Regions from separate parts of the Micromonospora echinofusca genome, predicted to be linked through region 2. Evidence: riboswitches for the same ligand, from Rfam matches in the RefSeq annotation. Region 2 holds a riboswitch; each other region holds the start of a gene.

Region 1 (3,267 bases), 950 kb from region 2:
GATCGCCAGCGACAGTGCGGCGAGCACCAGGCCGACGCTGGAATGCCCGGCCTCGGCGCCGCCGAGCAGCGCCCGTGTCGACTCCACCGTGACGTACGCCGCGAGCGCGAAGAACGAGACCGCGATGATCCGTAGCGCGACCCTCTCGCGGGACTCCGGGTCGCGGCCGGCGAACTGCCATGCCACCGCCGCCGCCGACGACACCTCGATCACCGAGTCCAGCCCGAAGCCGATCAGCGCGGTCGACGACGCGAGCGTGCCGGCGGTGATCGCCACGACCGCCTCGACGACGTTGTAGGTGATGGTGGCGGCGACCAGCAGCCGCACCCGGCGGGCGAGCACCTGGCGGCGTGCCGGCGACGGCCCGACCGGTGCGGGGTCGATCAGGGGCAGGCTCATCAGCAGCAGCCCTTCTCGGCGGAGACCGGGCAGGCGGCGGGGTCGACCGTCAGGGCGAGGCCGAGCAGGTCGGTCAGGGCGTGGGCCAGTCGGGCGTCGGCCAACTCGTAGCGGGTGCGCCGCCCCTGGGGCGCGGCGACCACGAGGCCGCAGCCGCGCAGGCACGACAGGTGGTTCGACAGGTTCTGCCGGGTCGTGCCCAGCAGTTCGGCCAGCTCTGCGGGATAGCCCGGCCCGTCGCGTAGCGCCAGCAGCAGCCGCGCCCGGGTCGGATCGGACAGGGCGTGACCGAAGCGCGCCAGCACCTGACCGTACGTCAACGTCTCCACGCCCCGATGGTACAGCCGACGATGTATCGAGCGGAGGCGGCTCGGTGCGCGCTGGTCTCGTGGGCCGGACGTCGACGGGGCGCGACGCCGTCGACGGGACCGGCCCGCTGGCGCAACGGCCCGCCGGCGGTGTATCGACGCGGGCATCCGGCGTGCGATCGACAGGCGTCGTCCGGCTCGCCGACGACACGCCCGGGACCGACATGTGGGGTGTGACAACGCCGCCAACCCTATATATGGTGTCGGGCGCAGCTGGTTCGGCCGCTCATCCGGAGCGGTCGAGGCAAGAGGGAACCCGGTGGGAATCCGGGACTGCCCCGCAGCGGTGAGTGGGAACGACCGCCGTCATCAGCACTGGGCCGCCAACGGCCTGGGAAGCGACGGCCAGTAGGAGACCGGCGAGTCCGGTCACGCCCGCGAGTCCGAAGACCTGCCAGTGCGCCGTACGCCCGCATCAGGGTGTGTGGCGGTCCGAGGCCGCGTGGGACGGCCGACGCCATCCCGACGCGTGCTCGCGCGCGTCGTCGTCGGTGTCCGCTCCCCGCGTGCCCCAGGAAATCCGTCTGGGATCAAGGCTCGCGAGGAGTGAGTGGTGACAGTCACCGAGGTTGTTCCGGCCGCCGGCACGGCGGTCGACGATGCGGCCGTGGCGGGCCAGCGGCGACCGCAGATGCGGGTCCGCAAGCGCGACGGCGGCACCGAGGCGGTCGACGTCAACCGGATCGTCCGGGCGGTCGAGCGGTGGGCCGACGACCTCGCCGACGTCGACCCGCTGCGGGTGGCGACCCGGACGATCAGCGGCCTGTACGACGGGGCGACGACGGCCGAACTGGACCGGCTGTCCATCCAGACCGCCGCGGAGATGATCGGCGAGGAGCCGCAGTACTCGCGGCTGGCGGCCCGCCTGCTGGCCGGGTACGTCGACAAGGAGGTCCGCCGGCAGGGCATCGGCTCCTTCAGCGAGGCGATCCGGCGCGGGTACGCCGAGGGGCTGATCGGTGACGACACCGCGGCGTTCGTCGCCGCCCACGCCGGCGTCCTCGACGCCGCCGTCGACCCGCGCGGCGACCTGCGCTTCGAGTACTTCGGGTTGCGTACGGTCTACGACCGCTACCTGCTGCGTCACCCGACGAGCCGGCTGGTGCTGGAGACCCCGCAGTACTGGTTGCTGCGCGTGGCCTGCGGCCTGTCGCAGACGCCGGACGAGGCGGTCGAGTTCTACCGGCTGATGTCGAGCCTGGCGTACCTGCCGAGTTCACCGACGCTGTTCAACTCCGGCACCCGGCACACGCAGATGTCCTCCTGCTACCTGGTCGACTCCCCGCGCGACGAGCTGGACTCGATCTACCAGCGGTACGCGCAGGTGGCGAACCTGTCGAAGTTCGCCGGCGGCATCGGCATCGCCTTCTCCCGGGTCCGCTCCCGGGGCGCGCTGATCAGGGGCACCAACGGGCAGTCCAACGGGATCGTGCCGTGGCTGCGGACGCTCGACGCCTCGGTGGCAGCGGTCAACCAGGGCGGCCGGCGCAAGGGCGCGGCCTGCGTCTACCTGGAGCCGTGGCACCCGGACGTCGAGGAGTTCCTCCAACTGCGCGACAACACCGGTGAGGACGCCCGGCGCACCCACAACCTGAACCTGGCCAACTGGATCCCGGACGAGTTCATGCGGCGGGTGGAGGCCGACGGGATGTGGTCGCTGTTCGACCCCGACGTGGTGCCGGAGCTGCCGGACCTGTGGGGCGAGCAGTTCGACGCGGCGTACCGGGCCGCCGAGGAGCAGGGCCGCTACGTGCGGCAGGTCCCGGCGCGCGAGCTGTACGGGCGGATGATGCGTACCCTCGCCCAGACCGGCAACGGGTGGATGACGTTCAAGGACGCCGCGAACCGGCTGTGCAACCAGACCGCCGAGGCGGGCAACGTGGTGCACCTGTCCAACCTGTGCACCGAGATCATCGAGGTGTCCAGTGACGGCGAGACCGCCGTGTGCAACCTCGGCTCGGTCAACCTCGCCGCCCACCTGGGCGCCGACGGCATCGACTGGCAGCGGCTGCGCGCCACCGTCCGCACCGCCGTGACGTTCCTCGACCGGGTCATCGACATCAACTACTACCCGACGCCGCAGGCGGCGGCGAGCAACCCCCGCTGGCGGCCCGTCGGGCTCGGGCTGATGGGCTTGCAGGACGTGTTCTTCGCGCTGCGGCTGCCGTTCGACTCCCCGGCCGCGCGGGAGCTGTCCACCCGGATCAGCGAGGAGCTGTACCTGACCGCCCTGGAGACCTCCGCCGACCTGGCGGAACGCTCGGGCGCCCACCCGGCGTACGGGCGGACCCGGGCGGCGCGCGGGCAGCTGCAACCCGACCTGTGGGGCGTGACGGGCACCCAGCCGGCGCGGTGGGCCGCGCTGCGGGAGCGGGTCGCCGCGTACGGGCTGCGCAACTCGCTGCTGGTGGCGATCGCGCCGACCGCCACCATCGCCTCGATCGCCGGCTGCTACGAGTGCATCGAGCCGCAGGTGTCCAACCTGTTCAAGCGCGAGACC
Region 2 (3,267 bases):
GTGGATGAGCGCGTCGCCGTCGTCGGGCACCGGGGCATCGCCGAGGTGGTAGCCGGCGTCGGCCAGGGCGGCGAGCAGCCGCACCGCCGAGGCGGGGGTGTCCAGGCCCACGGCGTTGCCGACCCGGGAGTGCTTCGTCGGGTACGAGCTGAGCACCACCGCGAGCCGCTTGTCGGCCTGGGGCACGTGCCGCAGCCGGGCGTGCCGCACGGCGATGCCGGCCACCCGGGCGGCCCGCTCCGGGTCGGCCGCGTAGGTGGAGAGCCCGTCGGCGTCGATCTTCTTGAACGAGAACGGCACGGTGACGATCCGGCCGTCGAACTCGGGGATCGCCACCTGCATGGCGGCGTCCAGCGGGGACAGTCCGGCGTCGCTGTCGGCCCACTGCTCACGGGTGCTGGTCAGGCAGAGCGCCTGGATCACCGGCACGTCGAGGGCGGCGAGCGCGCCCACGTCCCAGGCGTCCTCGTCGCCCCCGCCGGAGGCGTCGGCGGCGACCGTGCCGCCGGCCGCGAGCACGGTGACCAGCAGGGCGTCGCAGCGGGCGAAGAGCCCGAGCGGTCCCGCGCCGGCGGTCAGGCCGCGCAGCGAGCCGCAGTAGATGGGCAGCGGGTCGCCGCCGGCCGCGTCGACGGCGTCGGCGAGGACGTCGACGAATCCGGTGTTCCCGGCGAGGGCGTGCGCCCGGTAGAAGACGATGCCCACGGTCGGCCGGTCCGGCCGCGCGGGCCGCTCGCCGTGGATGCCGTACGTCGGCGTGGGCGCGGGTGAGGCGAAGCCCTCGCCGGTGAGCAGCACCGTGTCGGAGAGGAAGCGGGCGAGCTGGGCGAGGTTCTCCGGCCCGCCCTCGACCAGGTAGGCCAGCGCCTGGGTGGCCACCCCGGAGGCCACCGTGGACGCCGCCATCAGCTCCGCGTCCGGCACGTTCTCGCCGCCGAGCACGACCGTCGGCACGCCGGACGCCAGCACCGCCGCGAGCCCGTCCGGCCACGCCTGCCGGCCGCCGAGCAGGCGTACGACGGCGAGGTCCACGCCGTCGAGCAGCGCGGGCACGGCGTCGGCGGCGACCCGGGCGGGGTTGGCGAGCCGGTAGTCGGCGCCGCTGGCGCGGGCGGCGAGCAGGTCGGTGTCGGCGGTGGACAGCAGCAGGATGCGCACGCATGACTCCGGAGAGTGACACCCTGGTCGGCGCGGGGACGACCGGGCGGGGCGAGGGGTGGGCGCGATTCAGCGGGTACGGCGCGCCGGCGGCCAGCTCACCGGCGGGCCGGCGGGGTCGGGCGACGCGACGCGGGCGTCAGCGGCAGGTGGCGAGGGCACACCCGGGCGCGGCGGCGACCGGACCTGGCACGGTGTGGGCGCGACCGACGGTGGGCGCGGTGCGGGCCGGCGGGCGCGCGGCGGCCCGGCGGCTGGCCGGCGGCGCGGAAATACCGCCGCCCACGGGGCCGCTGCCACGGCCGGGCACAGTGCGACGATGATCGTCGATGGTGGAGACGCGGTGCGTCATCGGGTCCTCCTCGGGTGTCCACGCCCTGGGGTCACTCCGACGGCCGAAGTATCCTGGCTCCCGGATCGACGCTCACCCCCGGCCTTCCAACCGCGCACGCACGGCCGTGACTCACGAGGGGGGATCGCTCCCCGGTGACAGTGGCGGGACCGCGCCGGAATCGCACCGGCTTCCTTCACTGCCGTCAGGCCGCGAATGCTGCCACACCCCGGCGCCGCCGGTCAACGCCGCCCCGACCGGCCGGCGGCGGACCCGTCAGCGGGCGTGGCGCTCCGGGTGGGCCCGGTTCCACACCCGCATCCGCTCCGGGTAGCCGGTGCGGGCGGCCTCGTACAGCGGCACCGCGTGCTTGCGGGCGATGGAGCCGGCGGCGCGCGGCGAGCCGGTGCGACGGCGGATCCACTCGCCGTCGTGGGCGATGGCGACGACGGTGGTGTCGGTCGCGGTGGTCTCCGGTTCCAGGTAGAACTCCACGCCCCGGCGGCTGGTCACGAACGCCTCCAGCGCGGCCAGGTCCTCCCGGGTCGCCTCCCGGTCGAGCTTCGTCGGGGTCGGGTCGGCGGCCCGCGACCGCCGGTTGAACCAGCCCATGTCCCGCTCCTCTCCTCCGGGTCCTCCCAGTGCAGCACCCTTACCTGCGAGGCGGCTGCGAGCGGGGTGTGAGTGCCCCGCCAGGTGACCTCAGCGGGCCGGCGGGCGGGTGGCCGGCACCAGGGCGAGGGTGGGCAGCAGCAACAGCGGCACGACGAGCAGTGCCCGCAGGGTGCCGACCCGGTCGCCGAGCAGGCCCAGCAGCGGCGGGCCGGCCAGGAAGGCGGTGTAGCCGATCACGGCGACCACGCTGACGCGGGCCGGCGCCCGCCGCTCGTCGTCGGCCGCCGCGCTCATCCCGACCGGGAAGCCCAGCGACGCGCCGATCCCCCAGAGCGCGACGCCGGCGATCGCCACCGGCCCGGAGCCGGCGAGCACCGCCACGGCCGCGCCGACCGTGGCGAGCACGATGGTGCCGGACAGCACGGGCACCCGGCCCCAACGGTCCAGCGCGACGGTGCCCAGCATGCGCCCCATGGTCATGCCGACGACGAAGACGCCGAAGACCGCCGCCCCGGCCGCCTCGCCGAGGTCGTGGCCGTCGATGAAGGCGACCGCCAGCCAGTCGTTGGCGCTGCCCTCGGCGAACGCCGCCACCAGCACCAGCAGGCCGATGAGCAGGGTACGCGGTTCCCGCCAGGCGGCCAGCAGCTCGCGGCGGCGCTCGGCCGGGGCGGCCGACGCGGAGGCGGTGCCGCTCTCGGCCGCCGGCAGGAACGACCGTACGGCCAGCAGCGTGCCGAGCAGCACCACCGCGGCCAGCGCGGCCAGGTGCGCGGCGACCGGCACGCCGAGGCGGGCCGCCCCGGCGCCCAGGCCGGCGCCGGCCACGGAACCGAGGCTCCACGCCGCGTGGAAGCGGGGCATGACCGTACGACCCAGCCGCCGCTCGACCGCCGCGCCCTCGACGTTCATCGCCACGTCGCAGATGCCGGAGCCGTAGCCGAGGGCGCACAGCCCCACCGCGACCCCGGCCGGGGAGCCGGCCAGGGCCCCGATTCCCGTCACGGTCAGCCCGGTCGCGACGACCAGGGTGGAGAGGGCGACGGTGCGGGCCGCGCCCAGCCGCTGGGCCACCAGGCCGGCGGTGGGCATCGCGAGGAGCGCGCCGACGGACATGGCGAGCAGCAGCAGCCCGAGCCGGCCGGCGCTGAGCCCGAGCGCGT
Region 3 (3,267 bases), 3.2 Mb from region 2:
ACATCGATCAAGAAGTTCGGTCAACCCGGGAGATCGAACCCGACCCGAACCTCTTGATCGCCCCCGGGAGGCTGAGCCGGGAGGCCGGGAGTCGCGGCGGCCGGAAGGCCGGGGCGCGGCGGCCGGGCCGGTCAGGGGAGGCGGGTCTCCAGGACGCCGTCGACGATGCGGGTCGGCAGGACCTGCTGGTCGTTGCCGGACGGGCCGTGCACCACCTCGCCGCCGTTGAGGCGGAACGCGCTGCCGTGCCACGGGCAGACCACGCACGCGTGACCGTCGATCTCCTGCACCTCGCCCTCGCCCAGCGGACCGCTCTGGTGCGGGCAGCGCTCCAGCATGACGGTCACCTCGTCGCCGTGCCGGTAGAGGATCACCGAGACGTCGTCGACCTCCCGGGTGATCAGTTGGCGCTGCGGCAGGGCGGCCATGTCGGCGAGGGAGTGCCACCCGTCGCTCATCCGGTGCAGCTCGGAGATGCTCTGGTTGACCTGGGCGCCCTGCTTGTACGCGAGGTGCCCCCCGATGTACGCGCCCATGCTGGCCGCACCGAGGCCGAGGAAGCCGAGCGTACGGCCGAGGTTGTGCCGGCCGGTCATCCGGGCGGCCACCGAGCCGGCGTAGAACGCCAGGCCGACGCTGTTGGACGCGGCGTGCACCAGGCCGACCCGGCGCTGGTCGCGGGCCAGTGCCGCCCAGTCGTTGAGGCCGGCGACGGCGGCCGGGAGGGCGCTGACGGTGCCCACCGCGCACAGCGTGGTGGCGGCCCGGCGCTGCCCCGGCATGAGGTCCAGCACCGCCGTGCTGATCCACGCGCCGACCGGCACCTGCACCATCGCCGGGTGCAGCGGATGGCCCAGCCACACGCCGTGCAGCAGGTCACGGACCCGCTGCGGTCGGAGGGTGGCCTGGACGGCGCGCTGCAACCGGTCGCCGACCCGGTCCAGCCCGGATGCCTGCTCGATCTTCGTCAGGAGTGCTCGCACCCGTACCGACTTCCCGGCAGGAGCCGCCGCAAACCGGTCGGCGGTGACGGATCCGCAGCGGTACGTGAGGAGCGCCCCGCCGACCCGGAACGGGACGCCCCCACCGAGGTCAGCGTGGGCAGGACTCGCGGGCCAGCGCGGTCAGGGCGCCGTCGGGGCCGCCCAGCGGTCGTGGTGGATCGCGTCGGCCAGCGGGCGCTTCTGCCGCCAGCCGTGCCGGGCGAGGTCGGGTACCGCCTCGAAGTGGGTGACCGGCCCGAGGCAGAGCCACGCCACCGGTCGGATCCCGTCGGGGATGCCGAGCAGCTCGGCGAGCCAGAGCTCCCGGTAGAACGACACCCAGCCCACCCCGAGCCCCTCGGCGGTCGCGGCGAGCCAGAGGTTCTGGATGGCGAGGCAGGTCGAGTAGAGCCCGGTGTCGGCGATGGCGTGCCGGCCGAGCACGGCGGGGCCGCCCCGGGCCTGGTCGTGGGTGACCACCACGGACAGCGTCGACTCCAGGACACCGTCGATCTTGATGCGGGCGAACCGCTCGGCCACCTCCCCGTCGAGCGTCGCGGCGAAGGCGTCCCGCTCGGTGTGCACGTGCTCGTGGAACCGGCGGCGCAGCTCCGGGTCGCGCACCACGACGAAGTCCCAGGGCTGCGAGTAGCCGACGCTCGGCGCGGCGTGCGCCGCCGCCAGCACCCGGTGCAGCGTCTCCTCGGGCACCGGCGCCCCGGTGAACTGGGCGCGTACGTCCCGGCGGCGGTGGATGACGTCGTACAGATCCAAGGCAGGCTCCCGCTGCGCTCGGCCCACGCCACACCGGACGCGGGCACCGGACGCGAGGCCGGTCTTCGGACTCCCGGATCGACGCCTGGCCGTCCGCCTTCCCGGCCCGGGCGGGCCAGTGGCTGCGCGTACGCGTGGACGGTGGCTCCCCGGTCACCGCGGCGGGCCCGTGCCGGATTCGCACCGGCTTCCCGATTCTCCCCGCTCGCGCGGGGCACCTCACATGATCGTGCCGTCGGCGATGCTAGCGCCGCCCGGCCCGCCCCGGTCCGGCGGGCGGCGCAGCGCACCCGCAGCAGTGGAAATCCGGTCGCGGGCCGCACGCTCCGGTACCACTGTGGTCCGGGTGTACGCACTCTCCTCCCGCCCGCTGCCGGCCGGTCGACCGGCGACCCGACTGACGCTCGCGCTGGGGCAGCCCCGGGCCGTGCCGCCGCCGCTGCTGATGCTGCTCGGCATGCTCTCCACCCAGGTCGGCGCGGCCGTCGCCAAGCAACTCTTCGGCAGCACCAGCGCCAGCGGCACCACCACGCTGCGGCTCGGCTTCGCCGCGCTCATCCTGCTGGTCCTGGCCCGGCCGGGGCTGCGCCTGGGCTGGCGTACCGCCGGTCTGGTCGCGGCGTTCGGGCTGGCCCTGGCGGTGATGAACCTCGCCTTCTACGCGGCCCTGGACCGGGTGCCGCTGGGCGTCGCGGTCACCATCGGCTTCGCCGGGCCGCTGCTGGTGTCGCTGGCCGCCAGCCGCCGGCTCACCGACGTGGCGTGGGCGGCGCTGGCCGGCGGCGGGGTGCTGCTGATCAGCGGGCTCGGCGGGACGGGGGTGGACCGGCTGGGGCTGCTGTGCTGCGTGGCCGTCGCGGCGGGTTGGGCCGGCTACGTGCTGCTCGGCAAGGCGGTCAGCGCCCGGGTGCCGGGCAGCCGGGGCCTCGCGCTGGGGATGGCCGTCGCCGCGCTGGCCGTGCTGCCGTTCGGGGTCGCCGGCAGCGGCACGGCCCTGCTCGACCCGTGGACCCTCGCGCTGGGCGCGGCGGTGGCGCTGCTGTCGTCGGTGCTGCCGTACTCGGCGGAGATGGCGGCGCTGCGCCGGATGCCGGCCCGCGTCTTCGCGATCCTGCTCAGCCTGGAGCCGGCGATCGGCGCGCTGGTCGGGCTGGTGCTGCTGAGCGAACTGCTGGCCTGGCCGCAGGTGGCCGGGGTGGCCTGCGTGGTCGGCGCCGCGCTGGGCGCCACCCTGGTCCGCCCGGCCAGGTCCGCCCCGCGCTGACGCCCCTGGCGCCGCCGGCACCGCCGGGGGCATGCTGTCGGAATGGGCGTACGCGTCGAACGTGCCGCGGCGGTGACCACGGTGATCCTGGACCGCCCGGCGGCCCGCAACGCGGTCGACGGGCCGACGGCCCGGGCGCTGGCCGACGCGTTCCGTGCCTTCGAGGCCGACCCGGACGCCTCCGTGGCGGTGCTCTGGGGGGCCGGCGGCACGTTCTGCGCCGGGGCCGACCTGAAGGCCATCGGC

The links. Region 2 has a riboswitch for cobalamin ahead of cobN (cobaltochelatase subunit CobN). Riboswitches for the same ligand answer to the same signal wherever they lie in the genome.
Region 1: linked by a shared signal. The riboswitch ahead of GA0070610_RS14965 (ribonucleoside-diphosphate reductase subunit alpha) and the one ahead of cobN (cobaltochelatase subunit CobN) in region 2 are both predicted to bind cobalamin.
Region 3: linked by a shared signal. The riboswitch ahead of bluB (5,6-dimethylbenzimidazole synthase) and the one ahead of cobN (cobaltochelatase subunit CobN) in region 2 are both predicted to bind cobalamin.

Annotation. Positions count from the first base shown of each region.
Region 1 is NZ_LT607733.1:3,425,426-3,428,692, reverse strand. It holds gene GA0070610_RS14975 (cation transporter) at 1-399, opposite strand, end outside; gene GA0070610_RS14970 (ArsR/SmtB family transcription factor) at 399-728, opposite strand; cobalamin riboswitch at 965-1,179, shown strand; gene GA0070610_RS14965 (ribonucleoside-diphosphate reductase subunit alpha) at 1,399-3,267, shown strand, end outside.
Region 2 is NZ_LT607733.1:2,477,440-2,480,706, reverse strand. It holds gene cobN (cobaltochelatase subunit CobN) at 1-1,158, opposite strand, end outside; cobalamin riboswitch at 1,557-1,686, opposite strand; gene GA0070610_RS10985 (hypothetical protein) at 1,766-2,101, opposite strand; gene GA0070610_RS10980 (MFS transporter) at 2,192-3,267, opposite strand, start outside.
Region 3 is NZ_LT607733.1:6,232,241-6,235,507, forward strand. It holds gene GA0070610_RS26735 (Rieske 2Fe-2S domain-containing protein) at 132-983, opposite strand; gene bluB (5,6-dimethylbenzimidazole synthase) at 1,125-1,757, opposite strand; cobalamin riboswitch at 1,808-1,982, opposite strand; gene GA0070610_RS26745 (EamA family transporter) at 2,104-3,021, shown strand; gene GA0070610_RS26750 (crotonase/enoyl-CoA hydratase family protein) at 3,064-3,267, shown strand, end outside.